Regions from separate parts of the Paraclostridium sp. genome, predicted to be linked through region 2. Evidence: riboswitches for the same ligand, from Rfam matches in the RefSeq annotation. Region 2 holds a riboswitch; each other region holds the start of a gene.

Region 1 (7,377 bases), on a different contig from region 2:
TAAAACGATAGCATATGCATTAGCAGCTACATTATTAGTAGGGGGAACTTTTGCAGGAACTAAGGCATTATTTAGTGACAAAGCAGAGGCTTACAACGATTTAGTAATAACAATGGGGAATTTAAATGTTGATGTAGTAGAAGGCGAATGGACATTAGAAAATTCAGATTCAGAATCTGAAAATTCAACTAATAATGATAGATTTACAAATGTAAAGCCTGGGGATAGTTTTTTAAAGAAGGTAACTGTTACGAATAATGGATCATTAAATCAAAAATTATCTGTTGAACAAAATGCTATTGGAGCTATACCAGATACTATAAAAGTAGGTGAAACACTTACTAGAGATTTAAATGGAAAAACTTTAGCACCAGGTCAATCTATAGAGACTGCTATAAATGTAAACATACACCCTGATATGGGAGGAGCATATGGAGAAGAAGGAAGTTACAACCAAAATCAAAAGCCAACATTTAACTTTAATGAATTATCATCTGTATTTGAAATAACTGCAGAACAAATACATGAAAAAGAAGCAAAATAGTTCTATTAATTAATGACATTTTTTATAAATAGTTGTTAAAATAAAAAAGCATTCTTATTTATATAAGGGTGCTTTTTTGAAAGAGAGGAAATAATGTTATATAAAAAAACAATATATAAGATAATATCGATTAGTTCAATAGCAATTTTACTTTCAATGCCTATATCATATGCAGATGATAAAACAAAAGCTATAAGTATAGATCCTATATTTATACATGAAGATGGACATTGGCATCCAGGAAGAATTGAATCTAAAGATTTTTATATATCAAATAATACAGAAAAAACTATAGATATAGATAGAATATATATAGAGTTGAAGTCGTCTAAAAACTATATAACTAATCAAAGTATAGATATAAATGATAAAGAATTTAAAGAAAAATCTAAAAATAGTCAAGTAAAGTTGACTTATGATGATAAAGTATTATTTGAAGATAGCTTAGACAACTTATTAAAAAATAAAGAGATAGTTTTATCTAGAGAAGTTCAAGTTAAACAACATGGAAAAGAACTTTTTAATATGACTATAGATATGGATGAATCTATGGTAAATGAGGCACAGGCACTTGAAAATATATTCAGTATAGGTGTGGGATATAAAGTGAACTCTGATACTGGTATAGGTGGAGAAACGGATAGTGAAGATGACAATAATAATTCAGGAGACAGTATTGGCGGCAATAACGGGAGTACTGGATCTGGAATCAATAAGCCAGCAGGTGGTAAATTACCTCAAACAGGTGGAATAATAAACTCCGTAAGTATAATAGCCATAGGTGTAGGGGTAGTAGGTACAGGATTAGTACTAAACAAGAAAGAATCATCAGATAAAGGAGGAAATAAACATGAGTAGATTAAAAAGACTTAAGTATAAAAGAAAACAAAATAGAGAAGCTATAAAAGCTAGTATGACAAGTATCGTATTAGCATTAGGTATAGGAACTTGTGGTAGTTTAGATACTTATGCTTACTTTGCTGATGAGGAAATGGTATCAAATGATTTAAACATAGAAATGGGAAATTTAGATGTAAGTATTAGTGAAGGTTTAAATGTAGAAGGTTTAAAAGAAAATCAGGAAAGACCAGATAGTGAATATAAAGAATTTTATATAAAAAATGAAGGAAGTTTAAAACAAAATTTAAGTATAAAGTTTGAGGAATTAACATCAAACAACATGGATGATAGTGAGTTAAGTAAATTAACTTATGAGGTTATTATTCATAACAAAGATGGGGTTGAAATACTAAAGATAGAGAAAAACTTAAAAGACTTATTAGATGGAGAGTCAATTAGACTAGTAGATTTAGATGGAAATAAAATTAAATTAAATAAAGATGAAAGTATTTTATGTAAATCTAAAATAAAATCAGATACCGAGTTATCAGATAGTATGTCTAATAAAGTAGCAAAATTTAAACTCATAGTAAAAGCTACTCAAACTGAAACGGAAAAAGGATTTTTTGATATAGCAACACAAGTAAATACAATTAGTATGGACGAAATAAAAAATATACCTGATATTAACTTAGATTTAGATGATGTTAAATTTGAGGATTGCCCAGAAAATGAAAATTGTAAAAAACATTGCAAAACAGATGAAATTGAAATTAAATGTGGATTAAAAAAATTACCAGATGGATTTAAATATAAGTTTGAGTATATAGATAGTACTGGACAATTTTCAAATATTGAAATTGAGCATGAGAATAAAAATTGTGGCCAAGGTTATTGTCTAGAAATAGATAAGAAAAATGATATGGAATTTGAACTTAATAAAAGTTATGGTAATAATAATATTCTTAATATGAGTATAAGTATAGTTGATAGCAATGGGGAAATTGTAAAATCAAAAGAATTTAAAATATACTTTAGATATGATAAGAATGTTAATCCACATAATTTGGAAGCAACACTTGAACCATCAAGTATAATCATTGATTCACAATTAGAGGAACCTTCAATTGAAGAAGTAATAATAGAACCTCCAGTAGTAGAGATACCAAATGAACCAGAAATAGAGCAACTGCCAGTAGTAGAGACACCAAGTAAACCAGAAATAGAGCAATCACCAGTTGAAAAAGTACCGAGTGAACCAGAGATAGAACAAAAACCTATTGAAGAAGTTCCAAATAAACCTGAATTAATAGAACCTCCAAAAGAGCAGGAAAAGACAGATATCGATACTCAAGAAAATCCAGAAATATAAATATATGATAAAGGTGGTATCTAATTAGATGCCACTTTTAAATATGACAGGGGAGAATATATATGGAAGATATAAAACAAAAATCATCTAAAATACTATATTACATAGTTATAGTATTTTTAGCATTAATAATATTAAACACATTAACATCTAAATCTGATAAATTATTCAATATATTTGGATATAGAACCTATACCGTATTATCAGGTAGTATGGAACCGGAGTTTTATCCAGGAGACATGGTAGTAGTTAAGCATAAAAATAAAACAGATATAGAATTAAATGATATAGTGACTTTTGTAGATAATGAAGGCGTAGTAGTGACTCATAGAATAATAGAAAAAAGCAGTGGTGGGTATATAACAAAAGGTGATAATAATAATATAGATGATGCAGATATATTACAAAAAAATAATATAATAGGAGAAGTAAAATTTCATATACCTAAGTTAGGATATATAAATAATTTCTTATCAGATCCAAAGATAATCGCAATTGAAATGATAGCTTTAGCTATATTTATTTTCATATATTACAAAGAAGCTTAAAAGGTGAAATTATGAAAAAAATTATAGGTAAGTTATTAATAGTAGTAGGATTATTAATAATATCATCAGTAGTCTATATAAACTATAAAACAAATAAAAATAACGATGATATGGTAAAAGAATATGAAACCTTAATGCTGAATGAAAATGAAACAAAAGATGAAACTACACAGAATATACCTGAGGGTATAATTGGTATATTAGAAATACCAAAGCTTAATTTAAAAGTAGTTGTAGAAGAAGGAACAGATAATGAAACATTAAAATATGCAGTAGGTCATTTTGAAAATACGGCAATGCCTGGAGAAGAAGGTAATTTTGCTGTTGCAGGACATAGAGCCTATACGTATAATAAATTCTTCAGTAATTTAGACGAAGTTAAAATTGGAGATTATATAAACATGCACACAAGTAAAGGTTCATATAGATATAAGGTAACTAATTCTAATGTAGTTACTCCAGATAAAGTTGATGTGTTAGATTTTATAGATGGTGAAAAAATTATAACACTAGTAACCTGTACACCAAAATATATAGGAAGTCATAGGTTGATACTAAAGGGTGAATTATGTGATTAAAGTATAATATACCAAAGTATACTGGTTGGTATATTTATTTTAAAATTAAAGATGGAGGATATATCCTGTGAATGTATTGATGATAATGAAAAATTTTATAGCAAGGGAAGCTATTAATATATTACTAAAGAAACATTTTGATGTAGTTAATATAGATACAATAGAGGATTTACATTGCATAGAAACTATTAAAATAAATAACTACGATACTGTATTTATAGATGGTAGTTATAATATATTAGAAATAGAAAAACTACTGAATTCTAAAAGTTATAAATCGCATACAAAAACACTGATTTTAGATAATAATAGGAATGAAAATTTGCTTATTAGATCTATAAAATCAGGAGTAGATGCATACATCTGTGGAATAAATAATGAATATGAATTTAACTATATAATAGATAATATTAAAATAGGTAAGAAGTTTTATGATAGTGATTTAATTGAAAGTTATATAAAGAAAAAAGACGATATAAAATTTACAAACTTAACAAATAGAGAGATTGAAATTATGGATGAAGTTTGTAAAGGACTTAGTAATATTGAGATAGGTAATAATTTGTGTATAACTGAATTTACAGTAAAAAAACATATAAGTAGCATATTATCAAAATTAAATTTAAAAAATAGAAGAGATATAATTTTATGTAATAAAAATATATAGTTGTATATTAGTCTATAATTATAAATAAAAATTAAATAATAAGAAAAAATAATGAAAAATGTTGCAAAAAAGACAAAAAAGACATAATTTATCGATATTTGAAGTTATAAAATTATTGAATATTTATAACATTGTTGATATTATTTATAGTGCAAGAAGGTAGTAAGAAAGTAGTAAAAAAAATAATGAAAAGATACTAAGAAATATACTCTTTATTTGGGCACCTGGAGTATATGGAGTAAGTGGTGCAACCGGCTTTATATATAAATGTAGATTATATATTTATATATTTATAGCCGGTTTTTTATTTATCTAAGGGGGATTTTATGAACATAAAAATAATATCTAAGTCTTTTATAATGAAAGAAGTTTTAAAATCTATAGTGGATCAAGTTATTATAAATGAAAATATAGAGTGTATAAGTACAGTCAAAGAAATAGATTTGAATTTATTACCAGCTACAGACTTTATATTAATTGATTTAAGTAGCAATCAGACTGACTTTGATAGTGAATACGAGTTAGAAGCTATAAAAAAATTAAAAGAATCGTATAATAATATAAAGGTATTAGTTGTTGATTTAAATAAAAATGCTAGGTTATTTAATAAAGCATTGAAATGTAAAGTAGATGGATATACAGTGGATAGTTCTGATAAGGATGAATTTTTATATATAATTAATAAGGTAATAAAAGGTAAAAAATATTATGATGGTGATTTAGTAACTTTAGGAATGAAAAGTGAAAAATATAATGCTTTTTATAATTTAACGCAAAGAGAGTTGGATATCTTAAAAGAACTAGGAAAAGGATTTAACAACAGAGAAATTGCAACTAAATTGTATATAACAGAGCATACTGTTAAAAAACATGTAAGTAATATATTACAGAAAATAAACTGCAAAAATAGAAAACAGGCTATTATATATGTTAGAGAATCATATATGTATCAGTAAAAATAATGGTATGACTTAATTTAAGTCATACCATTATTTTTTTATACATAAAATTAAAATAGGACAATAAATATATACAATTTTAATTTATATTTGGGGGGAGTAAAAATGTACAAGGTAGATTTAAATAGTGATTTAGGAGAAAGTTTTGGTAGTTACAAAATAGGAATGGATGAAGAAATATTAAATCATATAACATCTGCAAATATAGCCTGTGGATTTCATGCAGGAGATCCAATACATATGGATAAGACCACAAAAATAGCAATAAAAAATAATGTGAAATTAGGAGCTCACCCAGGATTTATGGATTTGATGGGTTTTGGAAGACGCGAAATGAAAATAACCAAAGAAGAAGCAAAAGCTTATATCAAATATCAGTTAGGAGCATTGAATGCTTTTGCAATTTCAAAGGGAGAAAAAATACAACATGTAAAAGCACATGGAGCACTTTATAACATGGCAGCTAAAGATTACGAATTAGCTTTAGCTATAGCTGAATCTGTATATGAAGTAGATAAAGACATAATATTACTAGGTTTAGCTAATAGCTCGATGATAGATGCAGGAAAAGAAGTTGGACTAAAAGTAGCTAGTGAAGTATTTGCAGATAGAGCTTACAACGGGGATGGAACTTTGGTATCAAGAAGCATAGAAGGATCAGTTATACATGATACTAACCTTGTTATAAAAAGAGTTATAAAGATGGTAAAAGAAAATAAAGTTGAAAGCATAGATGGAAAATATATAGATATAAAAGCAGATTCCATATGCGTACATGGAGATAATCCAAAAGCTATAGAGTTTGTAAAGAATATAAAAGAAGCACTTTTAAAAGAAAATATAGAATTAGCTTGTATAAGTGAAGTTATAAAATAAGTTTGGGGGGATAATTATGACAAATAAAAAAAATATAACTGCATTAATGGGTGCAGCTTTTATAATGGCCACATCGGCTATAGGTCCAGGTTTTTTGACTCAAACAGCTACATTTACAAATCAATATGGAGCTAACTTTGGTTTTGTTGTATTAATAGCTACTATATTTTTTATAGGAGCACAGCTAAATGTATGGCGAGTTATAGGGGTATCAGGACTTAGAGGACAAGATATTGCAAATAAAGTTTTACCTGGGCTAGGTTATTTTATAGCAGTACTTGTAGGAATAGGAGGGCTTGCATTTAATATAGGAAATGTAGGTGGAGCAGCTCTTGGAGTAAATGTTATGTTTAATTCAGATATTACAATATCTACTATAGTTTGTGGACTTATAGCCATAGCTATATTTTTAATAAAAGAGTCTGGACCAGTGATAGATAAATTCACAAGGTTACTTGCGATTATAGTTATATTGGTAGTAGGATATGTAGCTATAATAAATAGACCTGATATGGGTCAGGTTATAAAAGGAACTTTTATGCCGGAAAATCCAGGAAGTTTAATATTTCCAATTATAACATTATTGGGTGGTAGTGTGGGAGGATATATAACTTTTGCAGGAGGACATAGGTTAATAGATGCAAACATAACAGGAGAAGAGAATTTAAAAGATATAACAAACTCATCAATACTTGGGATTAGTGTAGCTACTATAGTAAGAATATTTTTATTTTTAGCTGTATTTGCAGTAGTTTCAAAAGGGGTAAGTTTAGATCCTGAAAATCCAGCAGCTTCAGCTTTTAAATTTGGAGCAGGAGAACTTGGATATAAGTTTTTTGGATTAGTTTTATGGTGTGCGAGTATCACTTCAGTTATAGGAGCTGCTTATACCTCAGTTTCATTTATAAAAACGCTTCATCATTTTATAGAAAAACATGAAAATAAATTTATAATACTATTTATTTTAGTATCCACTTTAATAATGGCATTAAT
Region 2 (7,377 bases):
AGTGATAACGTACTAAACAAAAGTGAAGAAAACATAGTTAGGATAGTTAAAGACTGTATAATACAAATACTTAATGATCCTAAATATTCAAGTAGTCACATTGAGTTTATAACAAATAAAGATGTTATAAAAAAACAAGTTGACAGCATGCTTTTTAAGAGGGTTATAAACAATCTTGTGTATAATGCTCTTATACATAATGATAGGAATATTAATATTGCGGTAAGTATAAACTATGAAAATGAAGAAAAAGTAATTATAAGTATAAAAGATGATGGAAAAGGAATTAAAAAACCTGATTTAGATAGGATATTTGATAGATATTATAGAGGAACAAATACTGGAGAAGTACATAAAGGATCTGGGCTTGGAATGGCTATAGCAAAGGACATTATAACAGCACATGATTTTAATGTAGATATAAATAGCGAAGTTGGAAAAGGAACTGAAGTAAGAATATTTATAAATTAACAAAGGATAGGCCTTTTTATACAAGACCTATCCTTTATATTAACTTAAAGTATTAGCATTTACATCCACATCTACAACAACATCTACAGCATCCACATCTAGGACATATTTTAAAGAATAAAACGCATCTTCCACATTTTTTACAGCGACAACATAAAAATGATCTACTGTTCACAATAATCCTCCTTTACTATTAGAGTAAAGAATATATATTCTTTGTATCAATATATTGGATTTTGTTTAAAATGTGACTTATTATAAAGTAATTTACAAAAAATAATAAAATGATGTCAAAAAAAGATTTAATTCATATATTAAATTGTGGATATAAATATCCATATATAAAAACTATGGAGTTGATTGTATGTGCTGCAACAAAAAGATTAAGTGTCATAATTCTTGTAATTGCAATAAATGTAATAGTTGTAACAAAAACTGTGAGTGGAGAGAATTTCCAACATGCAACCATAAAAATGAAAGAGATATAATCAATTTTTTAGGTGAATTTGTATTAGATTTATTAGAAGATTTAGATTTACCATGTGGACATCCAGGATTAAAAGCAAGTTTGAGAAAACTAGCTGATGGAGGTAGACTACCATGTGGACATCCGAGTTTAGAAGAGTTAATATTAATAGCTATATTAGAAGATAACAAGAGCTTGTGCAAGACTTGTCATAAAATATGTTGTAAATAATTAATGAAATTAAATGGAACTAACTCATATTATGAGATTAGTTCCATTTTTAATTATAAAATATGATAAATAACGAAAATTTTATGATTATATATTTTATTTTTTTATATTAAAAAAGTATGAACAAATACAATGCTATTGTCGTAATATATATGGAAGTTAAAAAATTTGAGCTATAATGGAGGTTTTGGTATGCAAATAAATTGTGCAAATAATAGAGATCAAAAGAAAGTTATAATATATCCGCCAAATGTAAATGATTATATAAATGATTATATAGAAAAATATTTTCCAAATTATCCAGGAAATAATAAACCAGAAAAGCCAGAAGAGGATAAATTAAAAGTTAAGATAAAATCAGTAGTAGAAGATGAATTTGTAGTAGTTGGAGAAGATGAATATTTATACGCAACAGGTAAGAAGTCTAACGAAAATGGAATTTTCAAATTAGTAATGATAAATGAAAATGAAATTAAACTTAGATTAGTTGGAGGAGATTTTATAAGGGTAGATAATAAAGATTTTTTAATTGCAGATACTGATAAAAAAGGTGCTACGAAATTTAAGTTGTACAAGTTAGATAACAAATCATATGCATTAAAAGCTCCAAATGGATATTATGTTAGAGTAAGAGAAAAAGATAAAAAACTTGTTGCTAAAGCTGAAAATGCTGGTAATAGAACTATATTTAAATTTAAGACTGTAGAATAATAAATATAAAAAGCGAATCTGATAAATAGATTTGCTTTTTATATTTTAAAGTTAGTGGATTAAATTATCTCTTATTGTGTATTAACAGTAAATATGCAGCTCCGGCTAAATTAGGAGATATTGGTTGGAAGCATTTGATTTTACCGATTAGTATATCATTTTCATGAACAAAACCATTAATATCAACTCTTCCAATAGATTCAGACTTATAAGAATATATATAGCCTGATTCATCTACTTTGCCTATGACATTATCTTTATTATCATAAACCAGATTTGCACAAACTCTACCAACGGGACAATTATGGTATATGTGATTATGTACAATATTATCAAAATCTAATCTAGCTACAGGTCTATTATTATAAGGAAAACTTATCATTTCAAACATTTGGATACTCTCCTTTTAAATTTAAAAAATTATTTATCTAAAGAATTAGATTATAATTAATTTTATTATATGAACTTATTATTTATGACTAAAATAGAAAGAGATGTTAAGCAAAACTGCTAACATCTCTTTCTATTTACACAAAATCATAAGTATAATACCAAGTAACATTACTCAATTCAACATCGAATAAATTATATTCTTTATCTAAAAATGGAAGCAATACTTTCTTTGATTTAAAAACACCTAGGTTGCCTGCTATATCTATATTTCTAAATGTTTTGCTTGCAAATGGTATGCCTCTAGAGTCTCTAATTTCAAGATAAAAATCGAATAATCTAGATAAAGGAACCAATTTTAAATTTACTATGTATCCATCTACATATAATACATTTTGATTCTCTTTTATATTATTAATTATTAAATTTATAGCATTATCCTGTAAGGCAAACTCTTTACAGTAATATAATTCAGTTGTTTTTTCTGAATCTCGGTTATACACATGATTATAAAGGCTATTATATAAATTGAAACTCATTAACTTAGAATTTAAAATAAATTGAAACGAATCTTTTGTAGTTTTATCGGATAAATTAGACATATTACTCATATACTCATTAAATATTTGATATTCTAATTTCATAGCATTTTTCAAATCGGATTTTAAATTATAGTTTATTTTGTAAGAGTTTTCTAAATTTAAGATTGTATAATAAGATTTATTATCATAGATATTTTTAAATATGGGATAAGGAATGTCAATATTATTTTTTATAATATTAATACTAGTCATATACTCACGAAACAAGTTTGGTGGTAATTTAAATGTATCTATATTTTTTATTAAGTATTCTATAAAATCTGATTTACTAGAAATAAATAACACCTCCTTAATAGATTCACTACATTGTATGTTGAAGAAAGTATATTAGTTCTTATTTATGCTATAATAAATAACTATATAAAATTTAGTTAAATAAGGTGGTAGTAATGACTAATAAATTTGAAAAATTCAACTTAGATAAATCTATAGTAAAAGCATTATACAACATGGGATATGAGTGTCCATCAAAGGTGCAAAATGAAGTGATTCCTAAACTTATAAATAGTAAGAATGTAGTAGTTAAATCAAGGACTGGAAGTGGTAAAACTGCTAGCTTTGGGATACCTATATGTGAAAATATAAATATTAATGATAATACTTTACAGGCATTAGTAGTTGTACCAACTAGAGAGTTAGCACTTCAAGTTAAAGATGAAATATCTAATATAGGTAGACTGAAAAAAATTAGATGTAGTGCTATATTTGGAAAACAACCTATAAAAGAACAGATAAATTCATTAAAACAAAGGGTACATGTAGTGGTAGCAACTCCAGGCAGAATAATAGATCATATAACTAGAGGAACTATTAATTTAGACAATATAAGCTATTTTATTATAGATGAAGCTGATAAAATGCTTAATAAAGGATTTGTAGATGATATGGAATTTATATTTAGTAAATTGCCTAAGTATACCAATATAGGTTTGTTTTCAGCAACGATAGAAAAAGATATAGAGTATATATACAATAAATACATTGAGAATCCTAATATTATACAAATTGAAAGTGATGATATAAATAATAAAAAACAAATAGAAGAAAAAATACTATATACAAGTGATATTGACAAGTATAATGATTTGAAAAACTTGATATATGTTAATAACCCTAAAACAACTATAATATTTTTAAATACTAAAGATGGTGTAATTAAACTATACAATAAAATGAAAAAAGATAAATTATTAGTAGCAGAACTTCATGGAGATATGTCACAAGATAAGCGAATATTTGTAATAAAGGATTTTAAAGAAGGAAAATATAACATATTAGTTAGTACTGATGTTGCAAGTCGCGGAATACACATAGATGATGTATCATTGGTTATAAACTATGATGTCCCCCATGATAAAGAAAATTATGTACATAGAATAGGTAGAACTGGCAGACAAGATAAATATGGAAAGGCTATAACTTTGGCTACGTATAAAGATGAAAAGTATATAAATGAAATTAAAGAATATATAGGTTATGGGATAGAGTATTTAGAAAATTTAAATAGTGTTGATGTAAACAAAGGTAAAGTTAAATTTGAAGAAGCGTCTAAAAAAGCTTTGAAAAATAGAAAAATAAAGCAAAAAGAAACTAAAATTCATAGTGAAGTAACTAGAATATATTTAAATGCAGGTAAAAGGAAGAAAATCAGAGTTATAGATATTGTTGGAACTTTGAGTAATATTGAGGGTATAAATCATGATGATATAGGTGTTATAGAAGTATGTGATTTATGTTCGTATGTAGATTTATTAAATCATAAAGGTGAAATGTTTTTAAAAAAATATAAAGATATAAATATAAAGAAAAAGCTAGTTAAGGTAAGAAAGGATAATACGAAATAAATTATAAAATGCAGAAATTTAATATATAGTTGAAAAAAATATCGAAATTTGGTAAAATTATATAAATAAACTTAATAAAAATTAGAAACGAAGAAGTATATTCTGTATTTGGGCATCTGGAATATATGGAGTTAGTGATGCAACCGGCTATATTTACAAACTTGTGGATATAGCTTTTTTTATTTTAAAAATACAATTAAATACATAGGAACGAAGAAGTATATTCTGTATTTGGGCATCTGGAATATATGGAGTTAGTGATGCAACCGACTATATTTACAAACTTGTGGATATAGTCTTTTTTATTTTAAAAATAACTTAATAAAATTAGAAGCGAAGAAGTATATTCTGTATTTGGGCATCTGGGATATATGGAGCTAGTGATGCAACCGGCTATATTTACAAATATGTGGATATAGCTTTTTTTATTAAAAAAAAGAGGTGATTGTTTGAAGAACAAAGGGAAAAAACTAATATTAAGTTTAGTAGTTGTATTTAACATGATTTTAAATCTTATTTCACCGGGAATAATGGTATATGCCCAAGATGTATCTAATAGCGATGCAGTGGAAATAACAAGTGCAACTTTTGATGATTATACGGTGAGAGAAGGTATGATTAAAACTTTAAGAGTTGATTATAAGATTATAGATCCAAGTAAAATTAATCCTGGAGATAGTATTACAATAACATTACCTAAAATATTTAGGGATGTTAATCCAATAAGTCCGGATAAACATTTTTCAAGTCAAAATTATGATCCAAATACTGGAGTTCTAACATTAACTTTTAATGATAATATAAAGAGTGCGTTAGCTGGATATTTAAGTGTTACAATGGTTGGTAATGAAAATGTTCAAGATGGGGAATATCCTATAGTTATAGCTGTTAATGGTAAAACTGAAACTGTTACATTAACAGGTGAAGGTAGAGGTGAGGCTGGTGAAAGTGGATCCAGTCCAATTATGTATAAAGGTACATATTTACCATTAGATTCTAAGCAGGAAGGACTTATAACTGATGTAAATGAGCCTGTTAAATATTATGTAGAAATAAATCGTGATCAAAAAGAACAAGTAGGAAATGCGCATTTTGAAGATCAAATTCCTAATGGAATGATACTAGATAAAAATAGTATAACTATAATTAAGCATGATTATCAAAGTAATACAGATATAGATGTAACTAATGAACTTTTAAATTCTGGGAAACTTTTAGCTGAAAATGATTCTCTAAAAATAAATCTTGGGAATTTGTATTATGATAGTTACTCTATTAATTATAAAACTATAATACTACCAAATCCACCAAAAGATATTCGATATGTAAATAAGGCTAAACTTATATATGATGGGAAACAGAATAACTCTAATTCTACTGTTAAATTATCGGCAGGTGCAGGAGCTATAAATGTTTATAAAACTGTAAATAAAACAAAAGTAAGTAACGATGATAAAGATCAAAATATAGAGTATAAAATATTATTTGATTCAGCAGGTCAATTTTTTAAAAATACAATGAATGTAGAAGATAAGTTAGACTCTAGATTAACAGATGTTAAAATAAGTCAAACAGGTCAGTTTACAGTTTCATATGATGATAAAACAAAACAACTAAGTGTAGTTAATGATAAGGCGGATATAAATCCTGGAGATGATGCGGCAATTACTATACAAGCTAGTATGAAAGATGTTGGAGCTGGAGAAACAGTTGCAAATACAGCATATGTAAATGGAAATCCAACAGAAGAAGTTACAACTAAAAAGAGTCCAAAGGTTGAGATAATAAAAGTTGAAAAAGGTGATAAGGCTCAAAAAATGCTGGCAGATGCAGTTTATACAGTTACTGATTCAAATGGGAAAGTTATTAAAGATATTACTACTTCATCAACTAGTCCTATAACCTTAGAATTGCCGTATGGAAGTTACAAATTAGTTGAAAAAACAGCTCCTAAAGGATATCAGATCAATAAGGTACCAATAACATTTGAAGTAGCAGATAATAGTAAAATAGTTAAAGTTGTAGCAGAGGATGAGAAAACAGAAACAACAGGAAAAATTATTATAAATAAAACTAATGAGTCTGGATCAGTTTTATCAGGGGCAACATTTAACTTAGTACAAGATGGGAAGATAGTAGATACACAAACTACAAATTCTAAAGGAGTAGTAACTTTTGATAATATTAAACAAGGTAGTTATCAAATAGTAGAGGTAAAAGCTCCTGAAGGGTATAATTTAGCACCAAGACAAGTTGTAAAAGTAGAACCAGATAAAACTATGAACATAAACATAGTGGACACTAAAATAAAAGGAAAAATAGAAATAACAAAAACAGATTCAAAAGATAGTAAAAAAGTATTATCAAATACAGAATTTACGATATTTGATAGTAATAAAAAAGAAGTAGCAAAAGGTGTAACAGATAAAGATGGTAAAGTAGAATTTGGAAACTTAGCATACGGAAATTACTATTATCAAGAAACAAAAGCACCAGAAGGATACACAATAGATAACAAAATGTATCCATTCGAAGTAAAAACAAATAATCAAGTAATAAGCAAAACTATTACAGATGACAAGATTATAGGAAAAATAGAAATAACAAAAACAGATTCAAAAGATAGTAAAAAAGTATTATCAAATACAGAATTTACAATATT
Region 3 (7,377 bases), on a different contig from region 2:
ATAGTAGGATCAAGTTCTGCATATTCAAAAATAGCAGATAACATTGAAGTTGTAGATGTTTTTCCATGAGTACCAGAAACAGCTATAGAGTTTTGGTATTCTCTCATTATTTGACCTAAGAATGCAGCTCTATTCATTGTTAATTTATTTTTCTCTCTAGCAGCTATTAACTCTTCGTTTTCAGACTTAACAGCAGCAGTATAAACTACCATATCTATATCATCAGTTATATGCTCTTTTTTGTGCCCAACATATACTGTTGCTCCTTGAGCACGAAGACTATCTAATAAATTAGAGTCTGAAGAATCTGAACCATAAACGTTATAACCTTTATTTAAACATATCTTGGCTAAGGCACTCATACTAATACCACCAACGCCTATAAAGAATATATTCATAGTGAAACCACCTTTCTGTTAAATTAAAAGTTCTACAATAAGAACTATATTTATGCTATAATAGTATAATGTTCAATATTTTAAGCAAACTAAAATTGTAAAATATTTATATACATTAATATATTAAATTTCAAATAAAACATAACAAATATTATAACATAATGATAAAAATTATGCATTAATAAGTTTAAATACACAGGGTTCAAGTTTAGGAGGTATTTTATGAAGTTTAAAAGAACGGAACGTATAGGTGCGATAGTTAAAATACTATCAGATAATCCTAATAAAATATTTACATTGAGCTATTTTACATCTAAGTTTAATTCGGCGAAATCTACAATAAGCGAAGATTTAATAGTAGTTAAAAATGTATTTGAAAAACTAGAGTTAGGACAAGTAATAACGATATCAGGAGCGGCTGGTGGAGTTAAATACATACCAAAAACATCTAAATCAGAAAATGAAGAGTTTTTATTAGAGTTATGTGAAGACATAAAAGACCAATCTAGAGTACTTTCTGGAGGATTTTTATACTTAATAGATTTAATATATGATCCAAGAATAGCATCTAAAATAGGGAAAATATTTGCATCAAATATAGATTATTCAGAAGCTGACTATGTTGTTACTATGGAGACTAAAGGAATACCTATGGCTCTTATGACAGCTAAGGCTATGAATTTACCTTTAGTTATAATAAGAAAAGATACTAAGGTATCAGAAGGACCTACACTTAGCATGACGTATGTAAGTGGAAGGAATTCTAAGGTTGAAAGCATGAGTTTACCAAGAAAAGCAGTTAAGCCTGGTAGTAAAGTTATATTAATAGATGACTTTATGAGAGGTGGGGGGACTATAAAAGGTATGATGCAACTTATGCATGAATTTGGGGCTGAAGTTATAGGAAAGGGAGTATTTATATCTACGACTAATCCTACTGAGAAAATGGTTGAAGACTACATATCATTAATACAGATAGATGTAATTAATAATGAAGTGGTTACAGTTGAACCGAATCTTCAAACATTCAGAGAAGAATATTGGGCTACTGAAGTTATCGATGAAATTGAAGAAGAGATAAGCGAAATCGACAATTCAGTAGAATAAGACAGGTTTTGAGGGTAAAATTCTATCAAATGAAAAAAATATAAAAAAATAATGAAAAATTTCTAAAATAATAGAGGAAATTTAAAAAGATGATAGAATTTATATAATATAAAAGATTTAATAACTTTTTAATTAACTTTGTCAAAAACAAAAGGGGGATATTAGGAAAATGAAAATTACTGACGTTAGAGTGAGAAAATTAACTGATGAGGGGAAAATGAAGTGTATAGTTTCATTAACTTTCAATAATTTATTTGTGGTACATGATATAAAGGTTATAGAGGGTCATAATGGTTTATTCATAGCTATGCCAAGCAGAAAAATAGGAGAAGGAAACTTTAGAGACATAGCTCATCCTATAAATGCAGAAATGAGACAAATGTTAGAAGATGAAGTATTAAAAGCTTACCATGAAGCAGTATCTCAATTAGAAGTAGCTGCTGAGTAATAAAACAGAACTAAAAATATAATATGTTTTATAATATATTTCTTAAAGAGCCGAATTTTAGGCTCTTTTTTATTGGAATGATATGTACTTTTTCAAACAAAAATGGTATATTAGTTATTAGAATTAAGAAGTTGTATACAAAATAAAGCGATAACAGATCATATATAGATTGATTAATAATCAAAAAACTTGAAATGGAGTGGGTTTATGAATTTTAAGGCTATAATCCTGGCAGCAGGAAAAGGAACAAGAATGAAGTCAAGTTTACCAAAAGTAGTACATAAAGTATGTGGGAAAGAAATGGTAAATCATGTTATAAACGTATCTAAAAAATCAGGGGTTAGTGAAATAGTTGCAATATTAGGTCACGGAAGTGAAGTAGTTGAAGGTGTTTTACCAGAAGAAACTAAATTAGCTATGCAGACTGAACAATTAGGAACAGGACATGCTGTTATGATGGCTGATGAACATATAACAGAAAATGACACAATAGTTGTACTATGTGGAGATACTCCTTTAGTAAATGCAGATACATTAGAAAACTTATTTAAATACCATTTAGATAATGGATATCACGCTACTGTTTTAACAACAAAAGTAGAGAACCCAAATGGATATGGAAGAATAATAAGAGACGCTAATGAAGATTTATTAAAAATAGTAGAGCAAAAAGATGCTAATGAAGAAGAAAAATTAGTAAATGAAATAAATTCAGGAATATACTGCTTCAATGGAAAAAGTTTAAAAGAAGCGCTTGCTAACATAAATAATGATAATGCTCAAGGTGAGTACTATTTAACTGATACAATAGAGATAATGAGAACTAATTCATTAAAAGTTGGTGCATATAATGGAGCAACAATAGAAGAACTTATGGGTGTAAACTCAAGAGTTGAGTTAGCTAAAGCAGAAGAAATAATGAGAAAAAAAATAAACACTATGCACATGATAAATGGTGTAACAATAATAGATGTGAATAGCACATATATCGAAGCAGATGTACAAATAGGTAATGATACTATAGTATATCCTGGTGCTATGTTAAAAGGAAATACAGTTATAGGAAGTAACTGTGTTATAGGTATGAATTCATGTATATCAAATTCAATAATAGGTGATGCTACAGATGTGGAAAACTCTACTATAATAGATAGTAAAGTAGGAAGCAACACTACAGTTGGACCATATGCATATTTAAGACCTAAGAGTAATATAGGAAATCATGTTAAAATAGGTGATTTTGTAGAAGTTAAAAATGCAACTATAGAAGATAATTCTAAAGCATCTCATTTATCTTATATAGGAGATGCACATGTAGGTAAGAATGTTAATATAGGGTGTGGAACAGTATTTGTAAACTATGATGGTAAAAACAAATTTAAATCAGTAGTAAAAGATGGAGCTTTTATAGGATCTAACTCAAACTTAGTTGCACCAGTTACAGTAGAAGAAAATGGATATATTGCAACGGGTTCTACAATAACTGATGATGTTCCAGCAGGTGCATTGGCAGTTGCTAGACAGAGACAGGTAATAAAAGAAGGTTGGGTAGAGAAGAAGAATTTAAAAAAATAATTGATAAATTTAACTAGGCTATAACGTGGGTATAGTCCAGACTATACTTGCGTTTAAAATAAAATATTTTCTTTAACAAAATTTTCGGGAGGTAATTATGAATACTAGCGGAAGCGAAATTAAAATACTTGCAGGAAATGCATCAAAAGAATTAGCTCAAAAAGTAGCTGATTATATAGGTGTACCAATGGCTCAATGTGAAGTTGGAACATTTAGCGATGGAGAAATATCTGTAAACATAAGTGAAACAGTAAGAGGATGTGATGTCTTCGTAATACAATCAACTAATAGTCCAGTAAATGATAATTTAATGGAATTATTAATAATGATAGATGCATTAAGAAGAGCATCTGCAGGTAGAGTAACTGCTGTTATACCGTACTATGGATACGCAAGACAAGACAGAAAGGCTAAGGCTAGAGATCCAATTACTGCTAAGTTAGTTGCAAACTTAATAACTGCAGCAGGAGCAGACAGAGTTTTAACAATGGATTTACATGCTGCTCAAATACAAGGATATTTTGATATACCATTAGATCATTTACAAGGCGGAAGAATATTAGCAGATTACTTTAATACTAAGAGTATAGAAGATTTAGTAGTAGTTTCTCCAGACTTAGGAAGTGTTACAAGATCAAGAAAATTTGCTAATGATTTAAATGGAGATGTTCCAATAGCTATAATAGACAAGAGAAGACCAAAAGCTAATGTTTGTGAGGTTATGAACATAATAGGTGAGGTTAAGGATAAAAATGTTATATTATTAGACGATATGATAGATACTGCAGGAACAATAGTTAATGCTGCTAATGCTCTAAAAGAATTTGGAGCTAAAGATGTTTATGCATGTTGTACTCATGGAGTTTTATCAGGTCCAGCTATAGAGAGAATAGAAAATTCAGCTATAAGTGAGTTAATAGTACTTGATACTATCCAACTTCCTGAAGAAAAGAAGATAGAAAAAATAAAAATAAAAACAGTAGCTCCTTTATTTGGAGACGCTATAAAGAAAATATTTGCTAATGAATCAGTAAGTAAATTATTCAACTAAAATGAGCGATAAAAAGAGATCTCTAAAGAGGTCTCTTTTTGTTTGTGTTGTTTGTCTAAAAATGGTAAAATAAAGTCGAAATTTAGAAAAGGAAGTGGCGAAATGAAAAAAGGAGAAAAAGGATTTACATTAATTGAGCTATTGGTAGTAATAGCAATAATAGGTATACTAGCAGTAGTAGCAGTTCCAGCTTTATTTAAAAATATAGAAAAATCTAAAATAGCGGATGTTGAGAGTGAATACAATGCTTATAGGGCAACTGCATTAGGATATTATGCTGAAACAGGAGAGCTAGCATATTATAATACTTATTATGGAAGTAATGATGAATTCAATAAATATATGGAAAATAATAATGCTGACTTTACTAAAGGTACACCTATAGGAGGGTATTATATTTTAGCTCCTAACAGAAATATAAGTAAACCTAATGAAACTGAAAACAATTTGTTATCTAATAGAGAAGCTCAAGTGGTTAATAAAAATGGAGATGTAGAGGGAGAGAGAAAACCATTAAATAAGTTTGGAGATTTATTTTTATTAATATATACAGACACATCTAAAGAATCTAAGGATATAAATATTTCAAAGAATGGGCTAGCTAAATTAGTAAAAGACTTAGGTTATGGAAATGTGTACTATAATAAGTCTGGAGAGGTAGCATTGAAAATAAAATAGTTTAATTTAAAGGGAGGAGAAACATGAAAAAGAATAATGAGGGGTTTACATTAATAGAACTATTAGTAGTAATAGCAATAATAGGAATATTAGCAGTAGTAGCAGTTCCAGCTTTATTTAAGAATATAAATAAAGCTAAAATAGCAGACGTAGAGTCAGATTATAGTGCTATAAGAAGTGCTGTTTTAGCTGAGTATGCAGAAAATGGAAAATTACCATATGAAATATCGAATCAAAGTTTTATAGATAAATATGTTGATAATGGAGCTAAAGGAACGCCATTGGGAGGGTTTTATCATATAGTTCCAGATTATAATGATGAAAATGGTAATCCATATATAAATTTTGGAGCATATAAATATGATTCTAAAAATAATAGTTTTGATTATGTGAAATCAGGTGAATTACAAAATGAATTCAAAGCTATATTAGCTATAAGACCATATGATGAACAAAATAAAGCTGATGGTGGTATCAAGATAAAAAAAGATGAATTTTTAAAGTTAGGGAAAGACTTAGGTTATCAGAATGTTTTCGTATCAAATAAGAACTTTGCAAAAGACAAAGTTGAGATTTATATTGGATTAATTCCAAAATAAATGTGTGAAAATGTTGTAAAAAGTAGATAATATGTTAAAATAAGTATGGACAATTAAAAATATTGTAGAACTTTGAAGAATATTCTGTATTTGGGCACCTGGGATATTTGGAGTTAGTGGTGCAACCGGCTATAATTGGTATGTAATATTATACAATATAGTCTTTTTTTATGCGTAAAAATGGAATTGGAGGGGTATAAATATGAAAAAAAAGAAAAATAACAAAGGATTTACATTAATAGAATTGTTAGTAGTAATAGCAATAATAGGAATATTAGCAGTAGTAGCAGTGCCAGCTTTATTCAAAAACATAGAGAAGGCTAAAGTTGCAGATTTAGAAAGTGATATAAGTGCAATAAGATCAGCATCACTATCTTATTACGGAGATAATGGGGCATACCCAAATGGATCATTAGTAGTTACTAATGGAAAAATAACTACACCACAAGTAGATGGAAAAGATACTGGAGCTAGTAAAATTTCAAGTGAAGTTGAAAATTTAAGCTTCCCATATGAAGGAAAATATGAATTTGAGGGCTCAGCACCCGGACCTTTAGTATTGAAAATAACTCCAGCAGATGGAAAAAGTATAAGTAGTAATGCAATTGCTAAATTACAAAAAGATTTAGGTAATAGTATGGTGAATGCTTCAAGTGGAAGCACAGCACCACTAACTATAACAATAATAAATAATAAAAATTAAATAGAAGGAGATTAAAATATGAAAAAAAATAGTAAAAAGAAAAATAATAAAGGATTTACACTAATAGAATTATTAGTAGTAATAGCGATAATAGGAATACTAGCAGTAGTAGCAGTTCCTGCTTTATTTAAGAATATAGAAAAAGCAAAAATAGCAGATTTAGAGTCTAATATAAGTGCAATAAAATCTGCATCATTATCGTATTACTCTGATAATGGAAATTATCCTACAGATATGACGAAAATATCATCAGAACTTGAGAGCTTATCGGAGCCGTTTAGTTCTCAATATGCATTTACAGGAACAGCTCCAAGTCCATTAGTATTAACTATAACTCCAGCGAATGATAAGCTTAGTCAAAGTGGATATGATAAACTTGTTAAAGATTTAGGAGCAAGTAATTTTGCAACTGATAGTAGCAAAACTTCAATAAAAATAAATATAATAAAAGGGTAATATATTATATATAACCTATTATAATGCGTTTATGTTTTATCATAAACGCATTATTTGTGTAAATTATAAGTGATATAATTAAATAGAGGTGAGAAAAATGTCACAAAAAGTAAGAATAGGTGATAAATTAGTAGAAAAAGGATATATATCAAATGAACAATTAGAAAGAGCATTAAAACTTCAAAGTGGAACTGGTAAAAGAATAGGGGCAATACTTATAGAGCAAGGGCTTATAACTCCAGAACTATTAACTAGTGTATTAACAGAACTTCTTGATATAGAAAATATAGCTTTAACACGTTCAAATATAAACCCTGAAGCTATAAAATTAATACCAGAAAATATATGCAAACGTTATAAAA

What was found. Region 2 has a riboswitch for cyclic di-GMP ahead of ACRCYC_RS06905 (SpaA isopeptide-forming pilin-related protein). Riboswitches for the same ligand answer to the same signal wherever they lie in the genome.
Region 1: linked by a shared signal. The riboswitch ahead of ACRCYC_RS14120 (response regulator transcription factor) and the one ahead of ACRCYC_RS06905 (SpaA isopeptide-forming pilin-related protein) in region 2 are both predicted to bind cyclic di-GMP.
Region 3: linked by a shared signal. The riboswitch ahead of ACRCYC_RS03270 (type II secretion system protein) and the one ahead of ACRCYC_RS06905 (SpaA isopeptide-forming pilin-related protein) in region 2 are both predicted to bind cyclic di-GMP.

The regions. Positions count from the first base shown of each region.
Region 1 is NZ_JBOFKN010000177.1:40,657-48,033, forward strand. Features, by position in the region: gene ACRCYC_RS14090 (hypothetical protein) at 1-544, shown strand, start outside; gene ACRCYC_RS14095 (LPXTG cell wall anchor domain-containing protein) at 638-1,402, shown strand; gene ACRCYC_RS14100 (TasA family protein) at 1,395-2,756, shown strand; gene ACRCYC_RS14105 (signal peptidase I) at 2,819-3,304, shown strand; gene ACRCYC_RS14110 (class D sortase) at 3,316-3,882, shown strand; gene ACRCYC_RS14115 (response regulator transcription factor) at 3,950-4,549, shown strand; cyclic di-GMP riboswitch class II at 4,732-4,815, shown strand; gene ACRCYC_RS14120 (response regulator transcription factor) at 4,876-5,505, shown strand; gene ACRCYC_RS14125 (LamB/YcsF family protein) at 5,614-6,384, shown strand; gene ACRCYC_RS14130 (NRAMP family divalent metal transporter) at 6,401-7,377, shown strand, end outside.
Region 2 is NZ_JBOFKN010000097.1:20,857-28,233, forward strand. Features, by position in the region: gene ACRCYC_RS06875 (sensor histidine kinase) at 1-471, shown strand, start outside; gene ACRCYC_RS06880 (hypothetical protein) at 836-1,168, shown strand; gene ACRCYC_RS06885 (fascin domain-containing protein) at 1,361-1,879, shown strand; gene ACRCYC_RS06890 (hypothetical protein) at 1,944-2,270, opposite strand; gene ACRCYC_RS06895 (hypothetical protein) at 2,407-3,156, opposite strand; gene ACRCYC_RS06900 (DEAD/DEAH box helicase) at 3,261-4,715, shown strand; cyclic di-GMP riboswitch class II at 4,790-4,873, shown strand; cyclic di-GMP riboswitch class II at 4,913-4,996, shown strand; cyclic di-GMP riboswitch class II at 5,036-5,119, shown strand; partial or broken gene ACRCYC_RS06905 (SpaA isopeptide-forming pilin-related protein) at 5,165-7,377, shown strand, end outside.
Region 3 is NZ_JBOFKN010000039.1:11,006-18,382, reverse strand. Features, by position in the region: gene murC (UDP-N-acetylmuramate--L-alanine ligase) at 1-398, opposite strand, end outside; gene purR (pur operon repressor) at 621-1,505, shown strand; gene spoVG (septation regulator SpoVG) at 1,675-1,953, shown strand; gene glmU (bifunctional UDP-N-acetylglucosamine diphosphorylase/glucosamine-1-phosphate N-acetyltransferase GlmU) at 2,161-3,528, shown strand; gene ACRCYC_RS03285 (ribose-phosphate diphosphokinase) at 3,626-4,579, shown strand; gene ACRCYC_RS03280 (type IV pilin protein) at 4,682-5,257, shown strand; gene ACRCYC_RS03275 (pilin) at 5,281-5,856, shown strand; cyclic di-GMP riboswitch class II at 5,914-5,996, shown strand; gene ACRCYC_RS03270 (type II secretion system protein) at 6,059-6,559, shown strand; gene ACRCYC_RS03265 (type IV pilin protein) at 6,578-7,015, shown strand; gene ACRCYC_RS03260 (GspE/PulE family protein) at 7,113-7,377, shown strand, end outside.